Regions from separate parts of the Pinirhizobacter sp. genome, predicted to be linked through region 2. Evidence: predicted binding sites of a transcription regulator. Region 2 holds the regulator's gene; the other holds the start of a gene.
The links. The regulator sigma-54, encoded in region 2, starts transcription at its own class of promoters, with help from an activator protein. The targets are predictions, from matches to a motif close to TGGCACGNGCNTTGC.
Positions count from the first base shown of each region.

Region 1: the regulator sigma-54 is predicted to act here: its motif matches at 13,512-13,526, upstream of VGM61_RS03155 (flagellar basal body-associated FliL family protein).

Region 1 covers NZ_DASYDG010000010.1:50,074-65,448, reverse strand. The annotation lists gene VGM61_RS03230 (flagellin) at 20-1,165, shown strand; gene fliD (flagellar filament capping protein FliD) at 1,300-2,796, shown strand; gene fliS (flagellar export chaperone FliS) at 2,808-3,230, shown strand; gene VGM61_RS03215 (flagellar protein FliT) at 3,230-3,532, shown strand; gene VGM61_RS03210 (hypothetical protein) at 3,539-3,679, shown strand; gene VGM61_RS03205 (hypothetical protein) at 3,676-3,900, shown strand; gene VGM61_RS03200 (PilZ domain-containing protein) at 3,961-4,515, shown strand; gene VGM61_RS03195 (sigma-54 dependent transcriptional regulator) at 4,879-6,285, shown strand; gene fliE (flagellar hook-basal body complex protein FliE) at 6,619-6,948, shown strand; gene fliF (flagellar basal-body MS-ring/collar protein FliF) at 6,990-8,681, shown strand; gene fliG (flagellar motor switch protein FliG) at 8,674-9,675, shown strand; gene VGM61_RS03175 (FliH/SctL family protein) at 9,675-10,307, shown strand; gene fliI (flagellar protein export ATPase FliI) at 10,364-11,674, shown strand; gene fliJ (flagellar export protein FliJ) at 11,671-12,096, shown strand; gene VGM61_RS03160 (flagellar hook-length control protein FliK) at 12,113-13,420, shown strand; gene VGM61_RS03155 (flagellar basal body-associated FliL family protein) at 13,599-14,075, shown strand; gene fliM (flagellar motor switch protein FliM) at 14,090-15,106, shown strand; gene fliN (flagellar motor switch protein FliN) at 15,196-15,375, shown strand, end outside.
Region 2 covers NZ_DASYDG010000010.1:168,062-183,436, reverse strand. The annotation lists gene VGM61_RS03810 (PTS fructose IIA subunit family protein) at 1-282, opposite strand, end outside; gene rapZ (RNase adapter RapZ) at 279-1,163, opposite strand; gene hprK (HPr(Ser) kinase/phosphatase) at 1,168-2,118, opposite strand; gene hpf (ribosome hibernation-promoting factor, HPF/YfiA family) at 2,178-2,498, opposite strand; gene VGM61_RS03790 (RNA polymerase factor sigma-54) at 2,629-4,107, opposite strand; gene lptB (LPS export ABC transporter ATP-binding protein) at 4,204-4,923, opposite strand; gene lptA (lipopolysaccharide transport periplasmic protein LptA) at 4,927-5,550, opposite strand; gene lptC (LPS export ABC transporter periplasmic protein LptC) at 5,579-6,181, opposite strand; gene VGM61_RS03770 (KdsC family phosphatase) at 6,178-6,726, opposite strand; gene VGM61_RS03765 (KpsF/GutQ family sugar-phosphate isomerase) at 6,756-7,766, opposite strand; gene VGM61_RS03760 (BolA family protein) at 7,941-8,183, shown strand; gene murA (UDP-N-acetylglucosamine 1-carboxyvinyltransferase) at 8,232-9,491, shown strand; gene VGM61_RS03750 (DUF3108 domain-containing protein) at 9,511-10,209, opposite strand; gene purN (phosphoribosylglycinamide formyltransferase) at 10,241-10,909, opposite strand; gene purM (phosphoribosylformylglycinamidine cyclo-ligase) at 10,914-11,951, opposite strand; gene VGM61_RS03735 (DUF2066 domain-containing protein) at 12,072-13,046, shown strand; gene VGM61_RS03730 (AI-2E family transporter) at 13,117-14,256, shown strand; gene hda (DnaA regulatory inactivator Hda) at 14,253-14,951, shown strand; gene VGM61_RS03720 (inositol monophosphatase family protein) at 14,956-15,375, opposite strand, start outside.

The sequences.
Region 1 (15,375 bases), 120 kb from region 2:
CCGCTTTAGGAGATATTCAATGGCACTCGTTATCAATACCAACAGTTCTTCGCTGCAGGCGCAGAACAACCTGACCAAGTCGACCAGCGCCCTGGCGCAGGCGACCGAGCGTCTTTCCTCGGGCCTGAAGATCAACAGCGCCAAGGATAACGCCGCTGGTTACGCGATCTCCACCCGCTTCTCCACGCAGATCGGCGGCCTGTCCCAGGCTTCGTCGAACGCTTCGGACGCCATCTCGCTGGCCCAGACCACCGGTTCCGCGCTGGACGAAGTGACCGCCAACCTCCAGGCCATCCGTGACCTGGCCGTGCAGTCCGCCAACGGCACCTACACCGATACCGACCGCGCCGCGATCGATACGGAAGTGCAGCAGCGCCTGTCGGAAATCACCCGCATCGCGAACCAGACGGACTTCAACGGCACCAAGGTGCTGGACGGTTCCACCAGCTCGCTTTCGTTCCAGGTCGGTGCCAACGTCGGCCAGACCATCTCCGTGGCCCTGGGCCAGGGCGTTCGCGCCGACCAGGTGGGCGCCATCGCCACCTCGTCCACCGACGACCTGTCCACCCTGTTCGCCAGCGGCGCCTCGGTGACCCTGGGTTCGGGTGACTTCTCGATCGCCACGGGCGCCGGTGCCACCTCCGGCACGGTTGACGTGACGGGTACCTTCGCCAACATCCAGGACCTGTCCGACGCCATCAACGCTTCCAACTCCGGCGTGTCCGCCGCAGTCAGCAGCGACGGCAAGAAGATCAACCTGTACTCGGCCACCGCGCTCGACGTCACCGTCGGCACCGGTTCGGGCGCTTCGGGTATCGCCACCGGCGGTGCGATCTCCGGCGCAGTCAGCGGTTCGTTGTCTGGCGGCGATGTGAAGACCGTGGATGACGCCAATGCGCTGATCTCCCGCGTCGATACGTCCCTGACCGCGGTCAGCAACCTGGCCTCGAACCTGGGCGCCATCCAGAACCGTTTCCAGTCGACGATCAGCACGCTGTCGGCCGAATCGGCCAACCTGACCAGTTCACAGTCGACCATCCAGGACGCGGATTTTGCGGCCGAGACGGCCAACCTGTCGAAGGCCCAGGTGCTGCAGCAGGCCGGTATCTCGGTGCTGTCGCAGGCCAACTCGCAGCCGCAGCAGGTTCTGAAGCTTCTCCAGTAACTGTTTGAAGCATTGCATGGCGCGGCGGTGAAAGCCGCCGCGCCATTGCAAGATGCCGGCAAAGCCCATGCACCGGGCGTGGGTTTTGCCGGCATCTCGTGCAACGAAACACACGAAGCCCTGAAGGACACATCATGACCACCACGTCGACCGTTGGAAGTTCCGACCTGAGCTCTCTGCTTGCCCAGCTGGGCACGAGCTCGTCGGGCAGCAGCGGCGCGTCGGGTGCATCGGGCAGCTCGGGCAGCAGCACCGGGACGAACCTCGCAGGTTTGATCAGCGCCGCCGGCATCGGTTCGGGCCTGGATGTGGATTCGATCGTTACCGCGCTGGTCAACGCCCGCAAGGCGGGCGAGCAGAACCAGATCGACAACAAGACAACGACGGCCAATGCCCAGTTGGTGGGCATCAATGCCCTGAAGCTGGCGCTGTCAAACCTCAACGGCGCAATCACCAAGCTTTCCCAGGCCACCACCTACAGCACGTATGCGGCCACGTTGTCGAATACGTCGATCGGCACTACCTCGACGCTCACCTCCGCCCAGCCGGGCAGCTACAACGTGGTGGTGTCGCAACTGGCCACCGCGCAGAAGCGCACCAGCGATACCTACGGCGCCAAGGATGCAATAGGCGAGGGCACGCTGACCATCGGCGTGGGTGGCAAGAATATCAATGTGGCGGTGTCGGCGACGGCAAGCCTGGCCGACATCGCTGCCGCCATCAATGGCGCCACCGGCAACCCGGGTGTGCAGGCCACGGTGGTGAACGGCGCCAATGGTTCGCAGCTGCTGCTGAGCTCCACCAAGACCGGCGTGGCCAATGCCTTTACGGTGAGTGCCAACGCCACCAGCAGCGATGGGTTGCTCGCCTTCGCCAACCAGCTGGCGACGCCGGCTACCGACGGCACGGGTGTCGCGCAGGATGCCAAGCTCACGGTGGACGGCATTCCCGCCACCAGCGCCAGTAACAATGTAAGCGGCGTGCTTGACGGCGTAACGCTGAACCTCACCGCCACCGGTACCAGTCAGCTCACCGTGGCCCAGGACACCAGTGGCGTCGCGCAAGACGTATCGGATTTCGTCGACGCCTACAACGACTACCAGACTACCGTCGATACCCTGGAAAGCTACGATCCCAATAGCAAGACGTCCGGCGTGCTGCTGGGCGACAGCATGCTCAATTCGGTGAAGCGGCAGGTGGCGAGCCTGATCAATGGCGCCGTGCCGGGTAACTCCATCGGCACGCTTGCGAACCTGGGCATCAAGCGCGATTCCACCGGGCAGATGAGCTTCGACAGCGCCAAGCTCAATGCCACCCTGGCCAGCAACCCTGCCGGGGTACGTGATCTTTTCTCCGGCACCAATGGCCTGGCCACCAAGCTTGCCAACGTCACCAATACGCTGATCGCGCCCTCGGGCATCATCGCCACCCGCGCCACGGCGCTGACGGCCAGCCTGACCCGCCTGGACACGCAGCAGACCGCGCTTGACTCGCGCATGTCCACGTATGAATCCATGCTCCGTACCCAGTACACGCAGCTCGATACCCTGATGTCGACGTTGAACACCACCAGCTCGTACCTGACCAAGGCACTGGCCGGGCTGGAAGCGACGTACACCAAGAACAACTAAGGAATAAGGTCATGTCCTACGGTTACCCGCGTAGCGCCAGCGCCATGTACCAGCAGAATGCGGTACACGGGCGCGTGGAAGATGCCGATCCGCACCAGCTGACCATGCTGCTGCTGGACACCGCCATCGAGCGCATCAACCAGGCACGCAACCACCTGGGCCGCGGCGACCTGGGCGGCAAGGCGATCAGCGTATCGAAGGCCATGGCGATCGTGGTGGAACTGCGCTCAAGCCTGGACCACGCCAAGGGCGGCAAGCTTAGCGGCCGCCTGGAAGCGCTGTACGAATATATCGGCCGTCGCCTGCTGGCGGCACAGGCCCATAACGACGATGCCGCCCTGGCCGAATCGGCCCGCCTGCTCGGTCCCATCCGTGACAGCTGGCGCGAGATCCGCAGCCAGTACCTGGCCGAACTCAAGTCGGGCGCCGCGTGATGAGCGCCACCCACCACGATGCCCTGCGCCTGGCCGTGACCACCAGTGAAAGCATGCTCACCGCGGCTTCGGCCGGTGACTGGGATGCCGTGGCAACGCTTGAACCCGTGCGCGCCGAGGCTTTGGCCCAGGGACATCCGGCCGATGCCACCAGCGTGGAACTGCTTCGCCGCATGCTCGAGTGCAACCGTGCGATCGAAGGCCACGCCGCCATGGCCCGGGCCGAGGTGGCGCGCAAGCTCGGCCAGAGCGGGCAGGGCTATCGTGGCGCCAGCGCCTACCTGGCTGCCGCCCGAAGCTGACGTGCCATGCAAGCCCCCGCGCCGCAAGCCTTGCCCGAACCGGTCGACGATGCCCGGGAGTTGATCGATGCGGTCCTGGTCCGGCTGGACCGGGCCGACCGCGTGCTCGGCGAACTCTGCTCGCAATTGCTGGTACCAACGCCATGAGTCTTGACGTGGTTCAGCGGGCCCTGGCCATCACCGGTGCCATGCATGAAGCGGCGACGCGTCACGACTGGCAGGCTGTTGCCGTCCTCGAGGCTGAGCGCGCCGTCTTGCTGCAGGGCCCGCTGCCCGCCGACGAGGGTATGCTGAAGTCCATCAAGGCCATGCTTGCCATCGATGCGATGACAAAGACCCGCGCGCGGGAAGCGCGCGACAACATCTAATATGTGCGCCACGTCACAAAACGGGTATCGTCACCTCAACAAATGGGGAGCGGGCAGCATATGAGTCAGGACATCTTTAGGGAGTTCAGCGATCGCGTGGCCTACGAGGCCCTGCTGCATGCGTCCTGCACCCTGGCCGAGGCCCCCGAGGCCCGTGAACTTGCCTTGCTCAATGAGCGCAATGCCAGCCTGCTGACCACGGTGGGTTCCCTTACCGAGCGCCGTGCGGACACCCTCGAGGACGACGGCGCGGTGCTGCAGGAACTTTCCCGCATCGATGCCAAACTCAACGCGGTGATCGAGCTGGTCAACCGCCTGGCCCTGCCGTCGGCCGCCCTGCCACCACGGGTGGACGTGCGCTTCAACGCCTGGGCGGCGGAACTTCCGCGCAGGATCCTTCCCGATCCGGGCAAGCGGGTGATGCTGCGCATCCACTTCGATGCCTGCCGTGCCCTGCCGTTGGAGTTGCCCGGCCAGGTGATCCATGCGCCGGGCGCCAAAGTCGGCCTGGTGGCTTTCCAGGGACTCTCCGAAGGAGTCCGCGACGCCATGGAGCGTCTGGTGTTCCGCCAGCACCGCCGCCAGGTGGCCGAAGCCAAGCAAATGGTGCGCTAGGCGCCGTCCGGCGCCTTGTCAAGCCGTCCCGAGCCCGCGTCAACCGGCCCCATCGAGGGCCGTTGAACCGCCTTGCATCAAACGTTTTCACGTGCTTTGGACACACTGCGTCACATTTGCGACGCGTGTCGTCATTGCTGGCGGTAGCGTCACTTTCTGACCCACGCCGTGCAAGTGGCTGCCCCGTTCCGGCAACGCCGTCGGAAATCCACGAGGTTCGTGGCGCTTTTCTGCCGCCAGCACGACGTTGTGCGACGGATTTCCGGCGATGGCACGCTTCTTGATCTATCCATCCATGTAGAGGGTCAAGAGCCCGTCCGGCGCCGCCGACGGGTCATCACATTCGCACCAAGGGGTAGGGTCGTGAAGTCTTCCATCATTCTGGTCGTCGAGCCTGACAACAGCCGCGCCGAGTCACTGGCCGCCGCACTTACCTTCATGGGTTACGAGCCGCGCCGTGTCGGCCACGACGATGTCGAGGGGGTGGCCGCGATGGCCGTCTTCGTCGGCTCCATCGGCGGCAACGATGCACTGTCGGTGGCCATGGGCCCGCTGGGTGCCAAGGCATCGAAGCTGCCGTTGCTGGTAGCCGCCGACGCCCCGATGGCCGCGGAACTGGTTGCCGTCAACGAACATCGCGGCGCGGAACTGGTCGACTTCCCGTTGCGCTATGCCCGCCTTGCCGCCGCCCTTCGCACGTTCGAAGCGCTGGCCGACGAAGCCAACGCCAATCGCCGTTTCGTCGGTGCGTCTGCCCCGATGCAGCGCGTCAACAGCCTGATCCGCCAGGTAGCCCCGTTCGATTCCTCGGTACTGGTGCTGGGTGAGTCCGGGACGGGCAAGGAACTGGTGGCCCGCACCATCCACGATTGCTCGCCGCGCGCCGACAAGCCTTTCATCGCCATCAACTGCGGCGCCATTCCGGCCGAACTGCTCGAAAGCGAACTGTTCGGCCACGAGAAGGGGGCCTTCACTGGCGCCATCAACACCCGCAAGGGCCGCTTTGAACTGGCCGAAGGCGGCACGCTGTTCCTGGACGAGATCGGCGACATGAGCCTGCCGATGCAGGTGAAGCTGCTTCGTGTGCTGCAGGAACGTACCTTCGAGCGTGTCGGTGGCAACAAGCCCCAGCGCTGCGATGTGCGCATCATTGCCGCCACCCACCGCAATCTTGAGCAATCGATCCAGGACGGTGTCTTCCGCGAAGACCTCTTCTATCGCCTGAATGTCTTCCCGGTGGAGATGCCGCCGCTGCGCGAGCGCCTGGACGATCTTTCCTCGCTGATCGGTGAATTCAACCACCGACTTGCCCAGCGTGGCCTGGGTAATGTCCGGTTTTCAGGCCAGGCCCTGGCAGCACTGCGCGGTTATGCCTGGCCCGGTAACGTTCGCGAGCTGTCGAACCTTGTCGAGCGCATGGCCATCCTGCTGCCGCACGGCGAGATCCGCGCAGCGGACCTGCCGGAAAAATATCGCGGTGCATCGGTGGTGGAAGACATCTGCGGCGCGGCGCTGCTGGCCTATATGGAAGAGCAGCCGGTGATTGCCGACACCTATGCCAGCGGCAACGATGCAGCCACTTTGCCGGCCGGCGGCCTGGATCTGAAAGACCACCTGGCTGGCATCGAGATCGGCCTGATCCGCCAGGCACTGGATTCGGCCAATGGTGTGGTGGCACATGCGGCCAAGCTGCTGCGCGTGCAGCGCACTACGCTTGTGGAGAAGTTGCGGAAGTACGGCCTGAACGACGCCGTGCAGATCACCGCTTGACCTGGTGGCCGGAGGTCTTCTTCCGGCCCTGGACAAGAATAAAGAAGGCAACAAGGTGGGCAGTGCGCCAGTTGGCGTGCACCCTTAGGGAGCGGCAGGTCAGCCACGCAGTCGGTAACCGCGTCGGCAGATCCTTCGGCAATCGCTACTTCTGGTGGTGCCTGGCGGCCCGCCCAGGACAGGTTTGTGCCGGAGAAAAGCCCCATCGGTAGTGCGTTGACCACGTACTGCCCACCTTCTTGTCTTCTTGCTGGGTCACTCACCGTCCATCGCTGCTTTGGCACGCCACGTGCATCGCACCGTCCAAACGCCAACGCGCGCCGGAAAACCGCCATGACCACGATCGACGTAAACAGCCTGCTTTCCCAGATGCGCCGGATGACGGCGGTAACGGAATTGCCGTCGGCGAAGATCAACACCATTGGCGGCTCCGCGGCCCCGTCGGACTTCGGCGCGCTGCTTAAGCAGTCGCTGGGTAGCGTGGCGGACCTGCAAAAGACCGCTGGTGTACAGGCTGCCGCTTTCGAGCGAGGCGACAAGGGCGTGGACCTGGCCCAGGTGATGCTGTCGGTGCAGAAGGCGGATCTATCGCTGAGCACGGTTACCCAGGTACGCAACAAGATGGTTGATGCCTACAAGGACATCATGAACATGTCGTTCTAAGCGACTGTTCATGACCCTTCTACTAACGGACTTGTTCACCCATGGCTGATAACCCCGTCGCCACCACCGATTCCCGGCTGGCATCGTTCAAGAACCTGGCCGCCACTCCGGTGGCACGCCAGCTGACCTTGATGGCCGGCATTGCCGCCGCGGTCGCCATCGGCGTAGCGGTGGTGATGTGGTCTCGCACGCCCGACTACGGGATGCTTTACGCCGGCCTCGAGCAGAAGGACGCCGCCGCCGTTACCCAGGCCTTGCAGGCGGCCAACGAGCCCTACAAGCTTGGCACCGATGGGGCGTCGGTATTCGTGCCGGCCGCCGACGTGGCAGCCATGCGCCTGAAACTTGCCTCGCAGGGCCTGCCGCAGGGCGCGTCCCAGGGTGGCGCCACGGCGCAGTCGGATTCTCCCTTCGGCATGAGCGACATGGCCGAGCGGAGCCGTTACCAGCAACTGCTTGAAAACGACCTTGGCCAGACCATCGGCGGCCTGCAGTCGGTCAAGGGCGCGCGCGTGCACCTGGCGCTGCCGAAGCCTTCGGCCTTTATCCGCGACAACCATCCAGCCAGCGCGTCGGTGGTGGTGGCCCTGTATCCGGGCCGTTCACTCGATGCCGGCCAGGTGTCCGCGGTGGTGCACCTGGTGTCCTCGTCGGTGCCGGGTCTGGATGCGCGTAACGTTTCGGTGATCGACCAGGCAGGACAGCTTCTTACCAACGCCGATCCGGACAGCCCGGCGGCCATCGGCGACACGCGCATGCGCCTGTCCAACCAGATCGAAAGCACCTACGCCTCCCGCGTGGAGGAATTGCTCACGCCGCTGGTGGGCGCCGGCAAGGTGCGCGCGCAGGTGTTTGCCAACCTCGACTTCTCGAACACCGAGAAGGCGAGCGAAGTGTTCAACCACGACAATCCGGCGCTGCGCAGCGAGCAGACCAGCAGCGATACGCGCCATGACGGTACCGCTGCCGGTGGCGTGCCGGGTGCGCTGTCCAACCAGCCGCCCAACACCGTCGCCCAGGCCACCGCGGCCAAACCCGATGCAGGCAAGAAGCCCGGTGCCCCCCAGGCGACCGCCACCGCACAGGCCACCGAACCCAGCCAGAGCAGCAACAGTGCCACGCGCAACTACGAACTCGACCGCACCGTGAGCCACGTGGTGGACCCGGCAGGGAAGGTGTCCCGGCTGACCGTCGCGGTGGTGGTGGACAACAAATCAGTGGTGGGCAAGGACGGCAAGCCTGGAAGCGTTGCCTTCACCCCGGAAGAAATCGAGCGCATGACCACGCTCACAAAGAATGCCGTGGGCTTCGATGCCGCGCGTGGCGATAGCGTCAGCGTGATCAACGAAGCCTTCCACGCCACCCCGGTGGACGACGTGGGCATCGATATTCCCTTCTGGCAGAAGCCGGGCATGCTCGACCTGATCAAGCAGGCGCTGGGCGTGCTGGCGGCACTGGCCGTGGCCTTCTTCGTCATCCGCCCGATGATGCGCACGGCGATGCGGCCAAGCGTCGGCGGCTTGCAGCCGGCACTGGCAGGTCCCGTGCCCACCGTGTCGGTGATGGTGGACGACGACGAGCGCGACTCGCCACAGCTGGAAACGCAAAGGGGCAAGGGCGCCCCGGCACTCCTCGCCTACGAACAGAAGATCGGCCTGGCCAAGCGCATGGCCAACGACAATCCCAAACAGGTTGCGCAGGTAGTCAAGAGCTGGGTGGCTGAAGATGGCTGATGCATTGAGTGGTTCCCAACGTGCGGCGATCCTGCTGCTGACGCTTGGCGAAGACGACGCGGCCACGGTGCTCAAGCACCTGAATGCCCGCGACGTTCAATCGGTCGGCACCGCCATGGCGGCGCTGAAAAACGTGTCCAAGGAACAGGTCGACGGCGTGATCACACGCCTCACCGAAGACCTTGGCCAGCACACGGCGCTGGGCGTGGGTACGGAGGAATACATCCGCAAGGTGCTGGTGAACGCTCTGGGCGAAACCAAGGCCGGCAGCCTGATCGACCGTATCCTGCTGGGCCGCAGTTCCAAGGGACTGGAGTCGCTCAAGTGGATGGAAAGCCGCGCCATTGCCGAGATGATCGGCCAGGAACACCCGCAGATCATCGCCCTGGTGCTGGCTCACCTGGAGCCCGACCAGGCCGCCGAGGTGCTGGCCTACCTGCAGCCGCGCGTGCGCTCGGATGTGGTCATGCGCATCGCTACTCTCGACGGCGTGCAGCCGCATGCGCTGGACGAGCTCGATGAAATCATGGAGCGCCAGTTCTCCGGCACAAGCAACAAGATGAAGTCGGCCACGGTGGGCGGCCTGAAGGCGGCCGCGGCCATCCTGAACTCGATGGAAGCCTCGCGCGAAGCCGAACTGATGGCCTCCATCCGCGGGCTCGATTCAAACCTCGGCGAGAAGATCGAAGAGCTGATGTTCGTCTTCGACGACCTTGCCGACCTCGACGACCGAAGCATGCAGGCGCTGTTGCGCGAGGTAGCCTCTGGCACGCTGATCACCGCGTTGAAGGGCGCGGAGCCGGCGATGCGCGAGAAGATCTTCAGCAACATGTCCAAGCGCGCCGCCGATATGCTGCGCGACGACCTGGAAGTGAAGGGTCCGGTACGCGTCAGCGAAGTGGACGCCGCGCAGAAGGAAGTGCTGGCCAGTGCACGCCGCCTGGCCGATGCAGGCCAGATCACCCTGACCGGTGGTGGTGAGGAGTTCGTCTGATGAGCGTCCTTGGCCGCGACGAGGCCTCTGCCTACGAGCGCTGGGAACTGCCGGCCGTCGGCGAGCCGGCCGTGCGCCGTGTCAAGGAGGAGCCCTCACCGTTGCCGACGATCGCCGACCTTGAGGCCATCGAACGCCAGGCGCGTGAGGAAGGCTTTAACGCGGGGCTCGTTGAAGGGCGTGCCACCGCGCGCCGTGAACTGCTGTCGCAGACCGGCCGTCTGGAAGCGCTTTACACTGCCGCCGCCCGTCCGCTGGCGGAGTTGGATGATGCGGTTGCCCGCGAACTGGCGTGGCTTGCCACGGTGGTGGCCGAGCGCGTGCTGGGCGTGGAGATTTCCCTTAGGCCCGAAAAGATCATTGAGGTGGTGCGTCAGGCCGTGCACGTGTTGCCGGCTGCCGAGCGCCATGTCCGCGTTGTGCTGCATCCCGACGACGCAGCCCTGGTGCGCGATCATCGCAACAGCGCCGAAGATTCATGGCTGATCGTCGAGGATCGCACGCTCGATCGCGGCGACTGCCGGCTGGAATCGGAACATTCGCGCATCGACGCGCGCCTGCGCTCGCGCCTGGCCACCGTGGTCGATGCGGTACTCGGCGACGATCGCGTGGACGAGGAACCCGAGGCGTGAGCGACGTCATCGCCCTTCCGCCGGATCGCAACCAGCGCTGGAGCGACGCGCTGGCCATGCGCTGCGCGCAGTTGGACCATCTTCGCCCGCTGCAAGCGGAAGGAAAATTACGCCGCGTAGTGGGGCTCACGCTGGAAGCCGTCGGCTGCGAGGCCCCGGTGGGCGCGCGCTGCATGGTGTCCGGCGCCGACGGCAACGAACTTGAAACCGAGGTCGTCGGCTTCGCCGATGGTCGCCTGCTGTTGATGCCCACGGGCCAGTTGCACGGCGTGCTGCCCAATGCGCGCGTGCGTCCGGTCGCCGGCACGTCCGGCGTGCCGGTGGGCGATGAACTGCTCGGCCGCGTGATCGGCGCCGATGGCGCGCCGCTGGACGGCAAGGGACCGCTGATGGTGCGCGAGCGCGCGCCGCTGCGTCGCGAGCCGATCAACCCGATGTCGCGCCAGCCGATAGACACCCCGCTCGATACCGGCGTACGCGCGATCAACGCCCTTTTGACCGTTGGCCGCGGCCAGCGCATCGGCCTGTTCGCCGGCTCCGGCGTGGGTAAATCAACGCTGCTGGGCATGATGACCCGCTTCACCGACGCCGACGTGGTCGTGGTGGGGCTGATCGGCGAGCGCGGTCGTGAAGTGAAGGAGTTCGTCGATCACACGCTGGGCGAGGAAGGCCGTCGCCGCGCCGTGGTAGTGGCGGCGCCCGCCGACGCGCCGCCACTCTCGCGGCTGCGCGGCGCACAGTTGGCCACCGCGGTGGCCGAGCATTTTCGCGACCAGGGCAAGCGGGTGTTGCTGCTGATGGATTCGCTCACCCGTTATGCCCAGGCACAGCGCGAGATCGCGCTGGCCATCGGCGAGCCGCCGGCGACCAAGGGATATCCGCCGTCGGTGTTCGCCATGCTGCCGGCGCTGGTGGAACGCGCCGGAAATGACGCTACCGGGACCGGTTCCATCACCGCTTTCTATACCGTGCTGACCGAGGGCGACGACTACCGCCACGATCCGATCGCCGACGCGTCGCGCGCGATCCTGGACGGCCATATCGTGCTCTCGCGCGACCTGGCCGAAGCCGGCCACTACCCGGCCATCGACATCGAAGCCTCGATCAGCCGCGTCATGCCCGCCGTGGTGTCGCGCGAGCACATGCGGTCGGCGCAGCGCTTCCGCCAGGTGTATTCGGCCTACCGGCAGCAACGTGACCTGATTGCCGTGGGTGCCTACCAGAAGGGCAGCGACCCGCGCACGGACGAAGCCATCGCCCTGTACCCGCAGTTGTCGGCGTTCCTGCAGCAGGAGACCGAAGAATCGGTGGGCCTGGCGGAAGCCGAAGCGGGCCTCGGCGCCGTGGCCCAGGTTGAGCGCGCATGACCTCGCGTGCCGATCGCCTGCAGCCGGTGGTGGACCTGGCTGAAAAACGCGAGCAGGAAGCCACGCTTGCCATGGCCGGCCAGCGTAACCAGCTGGCCATGGCCCAGCAACAGCTCGATGAACTGCGTCGCTACCGCGACGACTACGGCAGCATCCCTTCCGGCAGCAACGTTGCCGGCATCCTCAATCGCCAGAGTTTCCTGCAGCGCATCGACATGGCCATCGTCCAGCAGATGGCCGAGGTGGCCCGACGCGAACGCGCCGTGGCGGCATCGCAGCAGGCATGGATGGAAGCGCGTGGCCGGGCCAAGGCCCTGGACACCGTCACCACCCGCTACCGCGATGCCGAACGCAAGGCCGAGGACCGCCGCGAACAGAACCAGGCCGACGAGCGCTCGCAGACCAAGCGCAAGCCGGCCTAACGACGATGAGAACCTCATGAACACCCAGACGCCTTCCTCCATCCAGCTCAATCCGCCGCAGCGGGCGTCTACGCGGCAATCTGCGTCCACGCCCGACCGGGACGACGCACCGAGCTTTGGCGATGCGATGAAGCATGCTTCATCTGCGCTTGCGCCAAAAGCAGATCCGCCGCAGCATTCTGCGCCGGTACGCACGCAAGACGACACAACTGGACAGGCACAGTCACAAGCACAAGCGCCCCAGCAGGGCGGTGGCGCTCACCACGCCAAGGCCAAGGGCGACCGGGCCGACGCTGGCGATGCTGCTGATGCCACGGCTGCCGACGGCACCGGCGGCGTGGCCGTGGCTCTGGCCGACGCAGCTTCCGCGGCCGCACAAAACCCGGGTCCAGGTGCCGATGCCGACGAAGAACCCGCAGCCGACGCCAAGACGGCCAAAAGTGACCAGACATCCGGACCCGCACAGCCCGCGACCGACCCCGCCAACGGCCAGGCGATCGCCGCTGCCATGCTGGCGTTGATCCAGCAATCCGCGGCACCGGCGCCAGCTGCCACTACCGCTGCTGCGCCGGCCACAACGTCGGCCACGGCTACGATGGTCACGGCCACAAACGACAGCAAGTCCGCCATCGCCGACGACATCGGTGCAGCCATCACGGCGTCGTCGAAGATGGCCCAGGCCCTCACCAGTTCGCTCGGTGGTGCGGTGGCAGGTACCGTTGCCGATGCCGCCACGGGCGTGGTCGGCAAGGCAGTCGGCCTGGTCGGCGACGCCATGGCAGGGTTGCTGGGCAGTGGCGACAAGGCCGATGCGACCAAGGCGTCCCTGTTGCCTGACCCGTCGCTATTGGCCACGGGCCAGGTACCGCAAGCGTCCATTCCGGTATCGGCGCCGGCTGCCTTGCAAAGCACCCAGGTAGCCGGCACCCCCGCCTTTGCCAACGAGCTCGGCCAACAGATCGCCTGGATGAGCAATGGCGACATCAAGGAAGCGTCCATCCGCCTGCATCCGGAAGACATGGGCCAGCTGGACGTGAAGATCAGCGTGCACCAGAACCGCGTGGACGTGGCCTTTGCCGCCCAGCATCCCGCCGCCGTGCAGGCGGTGAACCAGACCCTCACCCAGCTGGACACCATGCTTGCCCACCACGGCCTGCAACTTGGCCAGGCGCAGGTCGGCCAGCAGCAGTCGGGGCAGGGCGGCCAGGACCATGGCAGGTCGTTCGCCCAGGTTGCGCAGGGCAGTGGCGAGCCTGGCGATGTGCCGGACGTGCAACAGGCGACCGTCCGGGCGCCCAACGCCCTGGTCGACGACTTCGCCTGACCGGCGGCCCCGGCAACGGAATATCGACACGCGTCGGGAAACCGGCGCGTCTGCTTTAAGGCAAACCCGCATTGCAAAGCCCTTCAGGGCGTGGCACGCGGCTTGCAACGAACATCATGACCGGCGTGGACGTTCCGCGCGAACGCTTTCGCCATTGCTATAACGCTTGAGGTTTTCCATGTCCGCAACCGCTGAAAACGCCGCTCCCGTCGTCAAGAAAAAGGGCAAGGGCGGCCTCCTTGCCATCCTCGCTGTGGCCGTCATTGCCATGGGTGCCGGCGGCTTCTTCCTGCTTCATAAGAAGGGCGCGGAGGAAGCGGCCAAGCCCGTCCATCGCGAGGCGCTGTACCAGGCGCTGGAGCCGGGTTTCGTGGTGAACTTCCAGGATGACCGCGCCCTGCGCTTCCTGCAGGTGGGGATCACCGTGATGTCGCACGATCCGGAAGCCATCCAGGCGGTGAAGGACACCGATCCTGTGATCCGCAACGCACTGGTGATGCTGTTTTCCGGCCAGGACGCCAGCACCCTGACCGACGCGAAGGGCAAGCAGAAGCTGCAGGCCGAGGCACTGGCCGCGGTGCAGAAGATCGTGGCTGACAAAACCGGCAAGCCCGGCGTCGACGCGGTGTATTTCACCAGCTTCGTGATGCAGTAACCCAAGGACCCGCCATGAGCGACCTGCTTTCCCAGGAAGAAATCGACGCACTGCTGGCCGGTGTGGAAGGCGGTGCGGTAGAGACCGAGGTCAACGAGCCTCTGCCGCCGGGCATGGCCGTCGAATACGACTTCACCCAGCAGGACCGCATCGTCCGCGGCCGGCTGCCTACGCTAGAGATGGTCAACGACCGATTTGCCCGCTATTTCCGCGCCAACCTGTTCAATGTGCTGCGCAAGGCATGCGAGGTATCCGTGCTGGGCGTGCGCATGGTGAAGTTCAACGAGTACGTGCATTCGCTAGCGGTGCCGTCGAATCTCAACCTGGTCCGCATCAAGCCCCTGCGAGGCACCGCCCTGTGCGTGCTGGAGCCGCGCCTGGTGTTTACCGTGATCGATAATTTCTTCGGTGGCGACGGCCGCTATCACGCGCGCATAGAAGGCAGGGATTTCACCCCGACCGAAAACCGCGTGATCCAGATCGTGCTGGGCGAGATTTTCACCGCCATGGGCGAAGCCTGGGCCCCGGTGTTGAAGATGGATTTCGAGTTCCTGAACTCCGAGATCAACCCGCAGTTCGCCAATATCGTCAGCCCCACGGAAACCGTGGTGGTCTCGCGCTTCCATATCGAACTGGACGGCGGCGGCGGGGAAATCCACCTCACCCTGCCGTATTCGATGGTCGAGCCGATCCGCGAACTGCTCGACGCCGGTGTACAGAGCGACCGCGCCGAACGTGACGACCGCTGGATCCATTCCCTGCACGAGGAAATTCTCGACGCCGAGGTGGAGCTGTCGTCGCTGATGGCCGAAACCCGCATCAGCATTGGTGATTTCCTGCACCTGCGCCCCGGCGACGTCATTCCCATCTCCGTGCCGGAATTCGCCTCGGTCTTCGCCGAGGACGTGCCGGTGTTCCGCGGCCGTCTGGGCAATGCCAATGGCCACAAGGCGATCCGCTTTGAGCAATTGATGCGTACGCGCGTGGCCAGGCACCAGGCCGAGCTGCTGCCGGATCCGATCCCGGCGTAACCGGGGGGTTGGCACACCCATTGCATTGCCTCTCGTGAGCCGCCGATAAACCGTCGCGCGGCAATGAACCATCACGAGAAGAAGCGCACATGAACAGTGAAGCCACCGCCCTTGCGGACGAGTCGAACGCCGGAGTCCTGGCCCAGGCCGGCATCTCCTCCGACGTCAGCCTCGACGTCATCCTGGACGTGCCGGTGACCATGGCCATGGAAGTGGGCCGCACCAAGATCTCCATCCGCAACCTGCTGCAGCTGAACCAGGGCTCGGTG
Region 2 (15,375 bases):
CACGCAGCGGATGCGCACGCCCAGGTCAGCCAGGGACAGGCCGATATTGCACGGGGTGGCGCCGTAGAGATCGGCCAGCACCAGCACGCCGTGGCCGCTGTCCAGTTCACGCGCATGTTGGGCGGTGAGCGAACGCATGATGTCCGGATCGGCATGGGCGGGTACCTCTACCGCCGCCACGTGCAGGGGCAGCCGCGGCATGACGTGGCGTGCGGCCGAAATCAATGCCTGGCCCACCGCCTCGTGGGTCATCAACAGCACGCCAACGCCGGTGTCGCTCATTCGAGTTCCCGGTGGAAGGTGAGGGCGCTGCCGCGGCGGTTGCGGAAGTGTTCGGCCAGTTTCTCCACCAGGTACACCGAGCGGTGGCGGCCACCGGTACAGCCGATGCAGATGGTGACGTAGCTGCGGTCGTCCTTCTCGAACTGCGGAAGCCAGTTTTCCAGCCAATGCACCGTGTCGTTGAAGTACTGCTCGACCAGCGGTTGTTGCTCAAGGTATTCGCGCACGGGAGCATCCTTGCCTGATAGTGGCCGCAGGCGGGCCTCCCAATGGGGGTTGGGCAGGCAGCGTGCGTCGAAGACGAAATCGGCATCCAGCGGCAAGCCGCGGCGGAAGGCAAAGGATTCGAACATCAAGGTCATGCCATCGCTGGCCGCCGCGTACCCGGTGGCGATCAGGCGGCGCAACTGGTGCACGTTCAGTTCGCTCGAATCGAGCACGCGTTCGGCGATCGCGGAGAGCGGTCGCAGCAGCTTGCGTTCGCGCGCAATTGCATCGGCCAGCGACAGGCCTTCCGACGACAGCGGGTGGCGCCGGCGTGTTTCGGAGTAGCGCTTGATCAATACGTCGTCGCGGCTGTCCAGGAAGATCAGGTGTACTTCCACGCCCGTGGCCGCGATATCGGACAGCACGCTGGGCATGCGCGAAAGATCCGCCTCGCGGTTGCGCACGTCCACACCCACCGCGATATGGGTTTGCGGGCCGTGCTCGCCCTGGCTCACCGCGGCCACCAGCTGGGGGATCAGCGCGGCAGGGAGGTTGTCCACGCAGTAGAACTCGAGGTCTTCCAGCGCGCGCAGGGCGACCGTCTTGCCGCCACCGGACATGCCGGTAAGCACGACCAGGCGAATGGATTTGGGATCGATGATGTTGGGCGTCATGTGTTCACCACGGCGGCAGGCGGCGCATCTGGTGCGCCTGCCGGTCCATGAAGGTCTGTGCCGGATCGATGCCTTTGCTTTTGAGCGCCTGGCTGCGTACGGCGGCCTCGACCAGCACGGAGAGGTTGCGGCCCGGCGCTACCGGGATGGTGATCATCGGCACGTCGACATCCAGGATACTGCGGCGGCCGACGTCGCCGGTGATACGCGTCATGGCGTCGGTGTCCTCGCCCTCGCGCAGCGGCTTCAACTGGATCACCAGGCGCAGGTATTTCGACGGCTTCACCGCGGTGTGCCCAAACATCTCGCGTACGTTCAGCACGCCCAGGCCACGTACCTCCAGCAGATCCTGCAGCAGTTCCGGACAGGCGCCGTCGATGACGTCAGGGGCGATCAGGGTGAACTCGGTGGCGTCGTCCGCCACCAGGCGATGGCCGCGGCTGATGAGTTCAAGTGCAAGCTCGCTCTTGCCGGAGCCTGATTCGCCCGTGATCAGCACGCCGATGGAAAACACTTCCAGGAATACGCCGTGCAAGGTGACACGCGGGGCCAGGGTACGGGCGAGGTGGTATTGCAGGTAGGTCAGCAGTTCATGCCCGCGCTTGGAGCTGAGCCAGAGCGGGGTATCGGTTTCCTCGGCCATCTCGCGCAGATCCGCCGGGACGGGTTGTTCCTTGGTGACGATGAGCGCTGCCGGGCGGTAAGCGGCGATCTTCTGGATGGCTTCCCAGCGTTGGCGCGAATCGCGCCCATCGAGGTAGTTGAGTTCCTCGGTGCCGATGATCTGCACCTTGTTGGGGTAGATCACATTGAGGTAGCCCACCAGCGACGGGCGACGGGTGACCGATTGCCCATGTTCGAGCACGCGCCCTTCACCGCGCAGGCCGGCGATCCAGCGCAAGCCCATGCGCTCGTGGGTGCTATCGAACAGTTGTCGGGCGGTCAGCCGGTCCAAGCGTGGGGTGTCCCCGGGTAAGCAGGCCTCATTGTGCCATGCACCCGGGGTGCCCGGGGTCAGACGTGGTTCATTTCCCGCGCTTCGCGCTGGTGGTGGTCGCTTTGCTTTTCCTTGTGCTTGCGCAACTGTGCGACGAGCTTTTCGGCCATGGTGTCGATCGAGGCGTACATGTCCTGCTCTACGGCTTCGGCGTGCAGGCGGTTGCCGGACACCAGGAGGGTGCCTTCGGCCTTCTTTTCCGCGTCGTCGACGCAGAGGACCACATTGAGGCCCGTAATGTTTTCGTAAAGGCGTTCCAGGCGGTCGAGCTTGGATTCGACATGGGTACGCAGGGCATCGGTGATGTCGATATGGTGGCCGCTAAGCTGAAGTTGCATGGTGTCTCGCCTCCTGTTGCTGCGGGTCCGGCCGGATTCTGGCGGCCGGTGAACGGCGGTGCCGCTATCTTCAAACACTTCTCTTATAAGGATTGGGACGGCTGGACTGGGCTCAAGTTCCCTTGGGTGATTAACCGGCGCGCACGCGGTCCGATGAACTGGGAATCCGCATGCCTTCGCGGTATTTGGCCACCGTACGGCGTGCGACCTGAATGCCGCGTCGATGCAGGTCTTCGGCCAGCGCCTGGTCGGAAAGCGGCTTGCGAGGGTCTTCGCCTGCGATGAGCTTGCGCAACATGGCCTGGATCGCGGTGGCCGAGGCGCTGCCGCCGTCTTCCGTGGCGACACCGGATGAAAAAAAATGCTTAAGTTCGAAGGTGCCGCGCGGCGTGTGCAGGTACTTGCGGGTGGTGACGCGCGAGATGGTGGATTCGTGCATGCCCACTTCCTCGGCCACTTCGCGCAGCACCAGGGGGTGCATGGCCTCCGGGCCGTAATCGAGGAAGGCGCTTTGCCGCCGAACGATGACCTCGGCGACCTTCTGCAGCGTTTCGGCGCGAGACTGCAGGCTCTTGAGCAGCCAGCGCGCTTCCTGCAGCTGGCCCTTCATCCAGCTGGCGTCCTCGCCGCGGGCGCGGGCGATCAGGTTGCAGTAGTGCTGGTTCAGTCCCAGGCGCGGTTGGCAGTCGGGATTGAGCGACACCAGCCAGCGGCCGTTCTCGCGCCTTGCATAGGCGTCAGGCGCGACGTACTCGACCGGCGTGGCGTCCAGCGCGGCACCGGGCCGCGGGTCGAGCGAGCGGATCAGTCCCAGTGCCCCGGCGACGTCCGCTTCGTCGCAGCGAAGTTTGCGCGCGAGCTTGCCCGAATCGTTGCGGGCGACCAGTTCCAGCTCAAATTCCACGATGCGCAGGGCGACGTCGCGGAAGGCGGTATCCGGGGCGAACTGGCGCAGTTGCATCGACAGACAGTCGCGCAGGTCCAGGCTCGCAACGCCCGTAGGGTCGAAATGTTGCAGGCGTTTGCGCACGGCTTCGATTTCGGCCGCATCGGCATGGAAGTCGGTGGGCAGGGCGGCGGCGACCGCATCGATGCCCTCGTGCAGGTAGCCGTCTTCGTCCAGTGCGTGGATGATCGCCGTAGCGATGGCGTGGTCGCGCGGGGTGAATTGCGAGAGGTTCAGCTGCCAGGACAGGTGTTCGGTAAGGCTTGGTGCCGAGGCATTCTGCGGTTCGAAGCCGTCGTCCTCGTCGCCCTGGTTGTTACGGCTGCCGCCGGAGGAATAGTCTCCCGCCTCGCCATGGCGGGGCTCCGATTCCCAGTCGCCATGGGTATCGTCCACGTCAGGCGGCGACTCCACCGTTTCCTTCTCGGCGCTCGCCTTCGGGGCGACATCGATGAAGCGGTCGGATTCGAACTCCTCGTCAGCTTCGCCCGCTTCAGCCGGCTCGGCATCTTCCTCGAATTCAAGCAGCGGATTTCCCTCGGCGATCTGCCGAAGTTCAGCCTCGAGCTCCAGCTGCGACAGCTGGAGCAGGCGGATGGCCTGTTGCAACTGGGGCGTCAGCGTGAGCTGTTGGTTGAGGCGAAACTGGAGTCCGGGTTTCATGCCTGCCATGGTCGCCTAGTTCCCTGCCATCCTAGCGCGTCGGCATAGGGCCGGCCAGCAGGCCCTTTGGCCAGATGACCGGATTCGGCACGGGCGCTACAGGCGGAATTCACGGCCCAGGTACACCTCGCGGACCTTCTCGTCGGCGAGGATGTGTGCCGGGGTGCCACGGGATAACACCTCGCCGTCGTTCATGATGTAGGCGCGGTCACAAATGCCCAGGGTTTCACGCACATTGTGATCGGTGATCAGCACGCCGATGCCGCGGTCCTTCAGGTGCCTGACGATGCGCTGGATCTCGCCGACGGAAATCGGGTCGACGCCGGCGAAGGGCTCGTCCAGCAGCATGTAGCGAGGTTTGGCGGCCAGCGCGCGGGCGATCTCCACGCGGCGACGTTCGCCACCGGACAGGCTGATGCCCTTCTGGTCGGCGATGTGGCCGATCTTGAGTTCGTCGAGCAGGCCTTCGAGCTCCTGCATCTGCTGCTTCTGGTTGAGGTTTTCACGCAGCTCCAGCACGGCCAGGATGTTGTCCGTGACCGAAAGGCGGCGGAACACCGAGGCTTCCTGGGGTAGGTAGCCGATGCCCAGCTTCGCCCGCGAATGCATCGGCAGGGCAGTGATGTCCTGTTTGTCGAGTTTGATCGTGCCGGCGTCGGCCTCGATCAGCCCGACCACCATGTAGAAACACGTGGTTTTGCCTGCGCCGTTGGGGCCGAGCAGACCCACCACTTCGCCTTCGCGGATGGAAAACGCGAAATCACGCACGACCTGGCGCGCGCGGAAACTCTTTTGCAGGCCCTGGGCTGAAAGCATCGGTCAGGGCTTGGCGGCAGTGGCGGCGGCCGCTGGTACGGTAGCGGGCTTGGCAGTCGGAGCGACAGCGAGCTTGCCTGCCGCCGGCGCCTTCGGGGCGGCCTTCGGCGTTGGCGTGCAGTTGGGCACTGACTGCGGGCGCGGCGGCGCAGGCTGGCCGGGCGCGGCGGCCTTCGGCTTGGGCAGGAACTGCATGGTCACCAGGTTGGTGTCGCCGCTTTGGCCGGTCATGTTGCTGGTGTCGGTGTGGTAAACGAGTTTGTCGCCGTTGGATTCGCCGCGGCCCTGCTGCTTCACCCAGGCGTTGGTGGTGAGGGTGACCACGTTCTGTTCCACCACGTAATCGATGTTCAGGGCATGGCCGTCGACGTTGTTGCAGTTGTCGTCGATCTCATGGAAGGTGGCGGGCTTGCCGTCGACGACGGCACGCAGCACCTGGTTGTCGGCGTCCAGGTAGATGTGCGCGATGTCGCCGGTGACCTTCAAGGTGCCCTGGGTCATCACCACTTTGCCCTTGTAGACCACCAGGCCGTTGGTACCCTGGGTGGCATCGACCGACACGCCCTGGGCGTTGATCGGTTCATTGCGGTCGCTTTGCCTGGCGCTGGCGCCGAAGGCCGTGAGCATGCTTGACAGTCCGAGTGCCAGGAGCAGCCTAGGGCGTGCGCTTTTTTGGCATGAACGAGCTGTGGACGTCATCGAGGAGCTCCAGGTGCTTGGAATCGAGGTTGGCCCGCATGCCAACGCCCTTCATTGTAGATGTTCCCTGCACGATCGTGGCGGGGGCGTCGGTGGCCAGGCGATTCTCCTTGGGCCAGGAAGTGACCTCGGAGGTATCCATCTGGGTGGCCGCCGTGGTGCCGAAAGCGTTCCGGTGCATGTGAACCTCGCCCTGGAGCTTGAGGATATCGCCGCCGGAGTCCACCCAGCCGTACTGGGAATGGCCTGTCCAGTCGGGCGTGCCCGCTTCCTTGGGAGGCATGCGGAAGTCCGGGGAAATCAGGTACAGGGCGTCATCGCCCTCGCGGCGGTCGAGTCGGGGCGCATGCAGGCGGAAGCTGAAGGCGCCTTGCTCGTTCCAGGAATCGAGGATGAAGTTGTGCAGCACATAGCCTGAGCGGGGTGGGCCGACGAAGTCGGACACCTTGGCCCGGGGCTGGATGTACCACGACACCAGGGTCGCGGTAAGCGCCGCCACGGTCAGTGCAACGACGGCAACCGGGACTTTCCGGTCGCGCAGGTACAGGCGCAGGTTCAAAGCCAGTGTTCCAGTTCACTGTCGGCCTTGCCCTGGGCAGCCAGGATCAGGTCGCAGGCTTCGCGGGCGGCGCCGTGGCCGCCGGCGCGGCGCGTGACATAGTGCGCGTGCTCGGCCACCGTCGGGTGTGCATCGGCCACCGCCACGGCCAGGCCCACCATGCGCATCGGGGCAAGGTCGGGCAGGTCGTCGCCGATGAAGGCCGCCTCTTCGGGCGTGAGCCCAAGGGCGTCGAGGATTTCCAGCACGCAGGCCCGTTTGTCCTGCTGGCCCTGGTAGAGGTGTTCGATGCCCAGTTCCTCCGCACGCAGGGTAACCGGGTGGCTGATCCGCGCGGTGACGATCGCCACCTGCACCCCGTTTTCGTGCAGGCGCTTCAGGCCCAGGCCATCGTGCACGTGGAAAACCTTGGTCTCAAGACCATCCTCGCCCACGAACAGGCCGCCGTCGGTGAGGGTGCCGTCCACGTCGAAGACGGCCAGCCGGATACGGGCGGCACGGGCGCGGATGGCGGCGTCCAGGTCACTGAAGTGGCGGTAGGGCATGGTGGGGCCGGGCGGAGGCGGGAGGCGAATCAGACCACGCGGGCCCGGAGCAGATCATGAATGTTGAGCGCGCCGACGACCTTGTGGGATTCATCGATCACCAGCAAGGCGTGGATCTGGTGTTTCTCCATCAGCTGGGCCGCCTCTATCGCGAGTCGGTCGGCGCCGATGGTCTTCGGGCCGCGCGTCATCAGCTCGGCCACCGTGGCATTGCGCAGGTCCACCGCGTGGTCGTCCAGGGCGCGGCGCAGGTCGCCGTCGGTGAACACGCCCAGCAGGTGGCCGGCATCGTCGACCACGGCTGTCATGCCAAGCTGCTTGTGGGTCATTTCCATCAGCGCCTGGGTGACCGAGGCGCCCGGCGGCACGCGGGGGATGGCGTCTTCCTTGTGCATGATGTCGGCGATATGCAGCAGCAGCCGGCGGCCAAGGCTCCCGGCCGGGTGTGAACGGGCGAAATCATCGGAGGTGAACCCACGGGCCTCGAGCAGGGCCACGGCCAGCGCATCGCCCACCACCAGTGCCGCCGTGGTGCTGGCGGTGGGTGCCAGCCCCAGCGGGCAGGCCTCCACCGGAATGCTCACGTCGAGGTTGAGGTCCGCTTCCCGGCCCAGCGACGACCGCACGTTACCGGTCATGGCGATCAGCGGGATGCCCTGGCGTTTCAACACCGGCAGGATAAAGAGCAGTTCGTCGGTCTCGCCGGAGTACGAGATGGCGATGACGATATCCTGCGGCTGGATCATGCCCAGGTCGCCGTGGCTGGCTTCGCCCGGGTGGACGAAGAACGCCGGCGTCCCGGTGGATGCCAGGGTAGCTGCGATCTTCCGGGCAATATGCCCGGACTTGCCCATGCCTGAGCACACCACGCGGCCTTCGCACTTCAGGATCAGCTGGCAGGCGGCGACGAAGTCGGCATCGATCCGCGGCTCGAGCAGCCTGATGGCCTCGGCCTCGATGCCGATCACGCGCCGGGCACTGGTAACCAGGGCGGCGGGGTCCACGGCAGCGGGGGCGGGCGGGGCGATGCGTGCGTTCATGCGGGCCTATGCTTGGGATGCTGTCGTTTCTGCGCCACAGATTTTCCATTACCATGGCCGCTTGTCATTCTATCCTCTTTGTCATCGCCGGGTTGCGGACCCCTTGGGACGCCCCGCATCCGGGCCCATCCGGGCCTGGAAACGCGATAGACCACCCCATTGCTCAAGGAATTTATGGACGCGGCCACCATCGGGGCTCTGATCGAACAAGGCTTGCCCGGCGCCCGGGCGAACGTGCGGGGCGACGACGGCGTCCACTTCGAGGCCGAGGTGGTGGCCAGCCAGTTCGCAGGCAAGCTGCCACTGGCGCGTCATCGGCTGGTGTACGCCACACTTGGCGACCTCATGGGCGGGGCCATCCATGCCCTTGCGCTGAAAACCCTTACCCCGGATGAAAGCGCCGCGCGCGGTCCGTAACCCGAGCCCGCGCCACCCTTCGTTCACGTTTCCCCCTTCGAGTCCACCATGGCCAAGATCCTCATCACCGGCGGCGAGCCGCTCAACGGCGAAGTCGCCATTTCCGGCGCCAAGAACGCCGTCCTGCCGATCCTTGCTTCCTGCCTGCTGGCCGACGAGCCGGTAAGCATCGGCAACGTGCCGCACCTGCACGACGTCACCACGTTCATTGAACTGCTTGGCCAGATGGGCACCCGCCTGGTGCTGGACGACCGCATGAAGATGCACGTCGATCCGCGTTCGACCAACAGCACCTGCGCGCCCTACGACCTGGTCAAGACGATGCGCGCGTCGATCCTGGTGCTCGGTCCCCTGGTGGCCCGTTTCGGCCATGCCGAAGTGTCGTTGCCCGGCGGCTGCGCGATCGGTTCACGCCCGGTGGACCAGCACATCCGCGGCCTGCAGGCGCTGGGCGCCGAGGTCGTGGTGGAAGGGGGCTTCATCCGTGCCACCGCCAAGCGCCTGAAGGGCGCGCGGGTGGTGATGGACATGGTTACCGTTACCGGTACCGAGAACATCATGATGGCCGCGACGCTGGCCGATGGCACCACGATCATCGATAACGCGGCGATGGAACCGGAGGTCGTCGACCTGGCCAACTGCCTGATCGCCATGGGCGCGGATATCGAAGGTGCGGGCACGCCCACCATGACCATCCACGGCGTGGAGCGTCTGCACGGTTGCCATTACGAAGTGCTGCCCGACCGCATCGAAACCGGCACCTTCCTGGTCGGCGCCGCGATCACCGGCGGCAAGGTGCGTTGCCGCAACGCCCGCGCCGATACGCTGGATTCGGTCCTTTCCAAGCTGGAGGAAGCCGGCGCGCATATCAGCACCGGCGACGACTGGATCGAGCTGGACATGCGTGGCCGCAAGCCGAAGGCGGTGAACATCACCACCGCGCCGTACCCGGCGTTCCCGACCGACATGCAGGCCCAGTTCACCGCGCTCAACTGCGTGGCCGAGGGTGTGGGCGTGATCACCGAAACGGTGTTCGAGAACCGCTTCATGCATGCGCAGGAGCTGCAGCGCCTGGGCGCCGATATTCGCCTGGAAGGCAATACGGCCATCATCAAGGGCGTGGGCAAGATGAGCGGCGCGCCGATCATGGCCACCGACCTTCGCGCCAGCGCCTGCCTGGTGCTGGCGGGCCTGGTGGCCGAGGGCGATACCACGGTCGACCGCGTGTACCACATCGATCGCGGCTACGAGAACATCGAGGAAAAACTCGGCGTGCTCGGCGCGAAGATCCGCCGCCTGCCGAACTGAAATTCCGCCGTGCGCAGGTTTACTGCGCGCGGTAGGACACCAGCATCAGGGTGAGATCCTGGTCGCCCTGGGTCATCTTCACCGGCACGGCGTATTTCGACGGTGCATACCAGGCAGTAAGGCCGCGGTCGGCGTCGGTGCGGGTCATCTTCACGGTGTCGAAGCTGCCGGCGGGTACCTGCACTTTTTCCTTGCCCGTCACCTTGTACTGCTGGTTCTCGACGCTCGACTTCACCGCCACCGGCAGGGTGACCTGCTGCTTGCCCGCCTGCAGGGCAAGCCCCAGGGCGAGGCTTGCCAGGTTCCTTTCCACCATGCCCGGCACGGCGGCGAAGGTGTAGTTCTTCTTGCCGTCATCGACCGTGGCCTGCTTGCTGGCCCAGTCCACTTTCAGGTGGCGTTCCTTGGTTTTGATCGACGCGTCCAGGCGATAGTCGTAGCTCACCGATTCAGGTGTGCCGCCGGTCCAGCGGAACGTGGATACTTCGCTGGTATTGGCAGCCACCATCGCAGCGAGGCCGGCTGTGCCCTTCGATGCCGTGCTGAAGGCGAACTGGCCGTTCCCGGCGGGTTTCAGCACGACGGTTGCTTCGCCCAGCGGTGATCCGCCCTGGAGCACCTGGTACTGCGCGGTAAAGGCGTGCGGAGTGGCGGCGCTGGCGGCCTGGACAGCGAATCCGGCGACTAGGGCGGCGGCGATCAGGGTCGTTTTGGTCATGGGGCGAAAGTCTACCTGCGGCGCCTGAACCTTAGGTGGCGTCGAGCAGGCTTCCGGTGTCGTCCAACGTCAAGGGCGTGTGGATGATGCGTCCATCGAAGGTGGGTTCCCCCTCGTTCCAGTGGATACGGCCGGATGCGATGGCGCTTACCACGGCGGGCAGCAGGCGGTGCTCGTGTACCAAAAGGCGCGCTGCCAGGGTGGCTTCGGTGTCGTCCGGGCCAATGCTGATGCGAGCCTGTGCCAGAACCGGACCGCCGTCGAGTTCGGCGGTGACAAAATGCACGCTCGCACCATGCTCGGCGTCGCCTGCGGCCAGCGCCTGGGCATGGGTGTGAAGTCCGCGGTAGAGCGGCAGCAGGGAAGGGTGAACGTTCACCGCGCGTCCGGCCCAGGGCACCAGCACCGATGGATGGATGATGCGCATGTAACCGGCCAGCACCAGGAGGTCCGCACCACTGGCAGCGAGGGCATCGAACAGTGCACGGTCGAACGATGAACGATCGGCGTATTCGGCGGGCCGCAGCGCCAATGTGGGCACGCCGGCCTCAGCGGCCAGGCTAAGCGCGGCGCAGTTGGGTTTGTCGCTGGCTACCAGGACGAACCTGCCGTCGATGCGTCCATCGACGCAGGCGCCGAGCAGGGCCGCAAGGTTGCTGCCGCGCCCGGACGCCAGCGCGGCAATGCGCAGCGCGGGCATGGTGTCAGGCGATCCGGACGCGCTCGTCGCCGCTGGCACGGACGACCTCGCCGATCGGCCAGCTGGCGAGGCCGTGGGTGGCAAGGATCCGGGTGGCGTCGGCCACGGCCTCACGCGGCAACAACACGGTGAAACCGATGCCGCAGTTGAACGTGCGCCACATTTCCGTCTGCGCCACGTTGCCTTCGCGCTTGAGCCAGTCGAACACCGGAGGCAAGGTCCATGTGCTCGATTCCAGCGCCACGCCCAGGCCATCGGGCACGACGCGGATGATGTTTTCGGTGAGGCCGCCGCCGGTGATATGTGCCATGCCGTGCACCGGTGTATCGCGGTGCAGCTGGAGCATGGCCTTGACGTAAATAGTGGTCGGCGCCATCAGCGCGTCGCCCAGCGTGGTGTCACCGACCTTGTCGCCCAGTGGGCTGCCGGCGCGGGCAAGGATGCGACGGATCAGCGAGTAACCGTTCGAATGCGGGCCCGACGACGCTACGCCCAGCACGACGTCGCCAGCAACGATGGCGCTGCCGTCGACCATGCGCGATTTCTCCACCGCGCCCACGGTGAAACCGGCCAGATCGTATTCCCCGGGCGGGTACATGTCGGGCATCTCGGCGGTCTCGCCGCCGATCAGCGCGCAACCGGCCAGTTCGCAACCCCGGGCGATGCCGCCGACCACGGCCACGGTGGTTTCGACGTCCAGCTTGCCGGTGGCGAAGTAGTCAAGGAAGAACAGCGGCTCAGCGCCCTGCACCAGCACGTCGTTGACGCACATGCCCACCAGGTCGATGCCGATGGTGTCGTGGCGGTTCAGTTCCTGGGCCAGTTTGAGCTTCGTGCCCACGCCGTCGGTGCCGGAAACCAGCACGGGTTCTGCATATTTCCCCGACAGGTCGAACAGTCCGCCGAAGCCGCCCAGCCCGCCCATCACCTCGGGGCGGAAGGTTTTCTTCACCAGCGGTTTGATTCGCTCCACGACGGCGTTGCCCGCGTCGATGTCCACGCCGGCGGCACGATAGGTGAGCGATTCGTTCTCGGAGGACATGGGGCGGGTCTTGGCGGCTTGGAAACGGTCGATTGTACCCGCAAAGCAGGCCCCTCATTAGACGAATGGAGCCCCATTGGGCACACTTGCCTTCCTCGAAGGCTCATCATGAGACCCGCCATGCGCACCCGTTGGATCGTTCTGTTGCTGGCCTTGCTGGTGGTCCCGGCGTTTGCCCAGAATTCCCCCTATGCCGTCACCGTTCCGGTGAACGACACCGCGGCGGCCAGCCGCGACGATGCCATTGCCGCGGCACTCACCCAGGTACTCACCCGCGCCAATGGCGGCCAAGATCCCCGCTCCAAGCCCGGCTACGCCGATGCCATGAAGCAGCCAGGTGCCCTGGTCCAGCAATACCAGTACAAGAAGGGCCAGCCGGGTTCGGCGCCGCTGATGCTGGAAGTGAGTTTTGATCCGGCGGCGATCCGCCGTGCTTCGGGCGCGGCCGACCCCACGGCCGGCGGCACGGCGAACACGTTGCTTGTGATCGTGCGCAATGGGCAGGGTCAGCTGATGGACCCCGATGCCCTTGCCCCGTTGGCGCAGGCGGCCCAGGCGCGCGGCTACCAGACGGTATTTCCCCCAGCCGAAGGCCTGCCCGCGGCTTCGTCGGTGAGTTCGGCCGACTCCGCCACGGTCGCTGCGCTTACCGCGAAGTACCACACCGGGCTGATCCTGCAAGGCCGCATAGACCATGGCAACGCCGACTGGACCGTGCTTACCGGCGGCAAGGCGCAGGCCTGGCAGGACAGTGGCGAGGCCGACGATGCCCTCCTGGCCAACGGCGCGAATACGGCCGGCGACCGCATCGACCGCCAGCTGGGCGCCAACTCCTCCGTCGGCAATGCGGCCAGTGTCTGGGTGTCGGGGCTGAAGTCGGCCACCGATTTCGCCGCCCTGATGGGCGCCCTGCATGAGGACCCCTCGATTCGCTCCGCGGTGCCGGCCCAGGCCGACGGCGACGGTGTACTGCTGCAGGTAAAGGGCAATGGGTCGTTACGTGCCCTGGCTTCCGGCGTGGGCGCTTCAGGACACCTGCTGGTGGCTCAGGGCGGCCACGATGGCGCCACCATCAACCTGCGCTGGATCCCTTAAGGGGCGTGCGCACCACCCTCACGGGCTTTCCCCGACGATGCAACCACCTACCCAAGGTCATCCCCCGCCGATGCTGACCCCCGACGCTTCACGCCGCTGGCAGATGCTGGCGCTCGTCGCCGTGATCTGCTTCCTGGTCTGGTTGCTGGCACCGGTACTGATGCCCTTCGCCATCGCGGCGATGCTGGCGTACCTGGGCGATCCGCTGGCCGACCGCCTGCAGCGCCTGGGCATGGGCCGCACGATGGCGGTGAGCATCGTCTTCAGCGTGATCGTGCTGATCACCATTGGTGCATTGCTGCTGCTGGTGCCACTGATCCAGCGCCAGGTGGCGAACCTGTACGACAACGTGCCCACTTACGTGCAGTGGGGCCGCAACATCGCGTTGCCGTGGATCCAGGCCAAGTTGCATCTTGATCCAAGCACTTTCGACTCCGACCGCATCATCGCTGCGGTGAAGGAGCATATCGGCTCGGTAAGTTCGATCGTGGCGAGCACAGTGGCCCGCATCTCGCGCTCGGGCATGAGTATCGTGCTGTGGCTGACCAACCTGGTGCTGATCCCGGTGGTGGCTTTCTACCTTCTGCGCGACTGGGACACCATGGTGGCGCACATCGCACGCCTGTTGCCGCGTTCGGTGGAACCCACCGCCGTGCGCCTGGCGCGGGAATCGGACCAGGTGCTCGGTGCCTTCGTGCGCGGCCAGCTGCTGGTGATGCTGGCCCTCGGGGTGTTCTACGGTATTGCGTTGAGCATCGTCGGACTTTCCGTCGGACCATTGATCGGCATGGTGGCAGGCCTGCTGAGCTTCGTACCGTACCTGGGCTTCATGATCGGTTTCGGCGCCAGCCTGATTGCCGTGCTGGTGCAATACGGCGACTGGACCCATGTGCTCATTGTCTGCGGTGTCTTCGTGGTGGGCCAGTTGCTCGAAGGCTATGTCCTGGTGCCGCGCCTGGTGGGAGGGAAGATCGGTTTGCATCCGGTGGCCGTGATCTTCGCCGTGCTGGCTGGCGGTCACCTGTTCGGTTTCCTCGGCGTGCTGCTGGCGTTGCCGGCGGCCTCGGTCGTGGTGGTAGTGATGCGTTACCTGCTTGAGCGGTACCGTCGGAGTGAGCTCTACACCGAGCACGCCACGGTCGGGCAATTGCGCGATGCCGAAGAAGGCACATTGCCGCCGCCCGAGCCGCCGGACAATCCTTCGCCATGATCGCGCAGCTGCCTTTGGCGCTGCGCTGGCCGCGGCGGCAACGGTTCGACCAGTTCTTTCCTGGTGCGACGAACGCGGCGGCGCTTGCGATCGTCGAAGGCGCTGCCGCGAACGCACATGGAGGCTGTGTGTATGTGGCGGGCCCTGCCGGCAGCGGCAAGACGCACCTCCTGATCGCCGCCTGCCAGGCTGCGACGGATGCGGGGGTGTCGGCGCAATACCTGAGCCTGCGCCACGTGCGCGGCAGCCGATCCGACGCCATTGCCGGCGTCGGTGGCAGCCACTTGCTGGCCCTGGACGATATCGACCTTGTCGCAGGCGACGCGGAAGCGGAGCTCGCGCTTTTCGCCACCTACAACCGCTATCTCGATGCCGGTGGTGTGTTGCTGCTGGCTGCCCAGGCGTTACCGGCGGCGATGCCGGTGCAACTGCCTGACCTGCGTTCCCGGCTGGGCGCCTGTACGCAGGCCCGCCTTACACCATTGGACGATGGCGAACGGCGCCATGTGCTCCAGGCCCAGGCGCGCCATCGGGGCATCGTGTTCGACGCCGCCGTGCTGGACTGGATGTTCGCACGCTACCCGCGGGACCTTGGGGCGTTGCTTGATCTTCTTGACCGAGTTGACCGTGCCTCGCTTGCGGCGCAGCGGAGGGTGACGATCCCGTTTCTCAGGTCGCTGTTGCGCGAAGGGTAACGCCCTAGGCGCGCAACATCGTGGGCGTGGCGTGCGCGCCGATCACCGGCGTCATGGCCTGGACGATCTTGTGGTTGCCGGCGATCAGGTTGCCGGATTCGGGCATGCCGTCACGGCCGGAGAAATCGTTATAGATACCGCCGGCCTCGCGCACCAGCAGGCAGCCGGCCGCCATGTCCCAGGGCTTCAGGCCCAATTCGAAATAGCCGTCCAGACGGCCAGCGGCAACATAGGCCAGGTCCAGCGCGGCGGAGCCTGAACGACGGATGTCCTCGGCGTCTTTGAGCAGGGCCTGGGTCATGCCCAGCTGGGCTTCCAGATGGGTACGCTGGCGGTAGGGGAAGCCGGTGCCGATCATGGCGCCGGCGATTTCCTCGCGCTTGGACACCCGGATGCGACGGTCGTTGAGGTAGGCGCCGTCGCC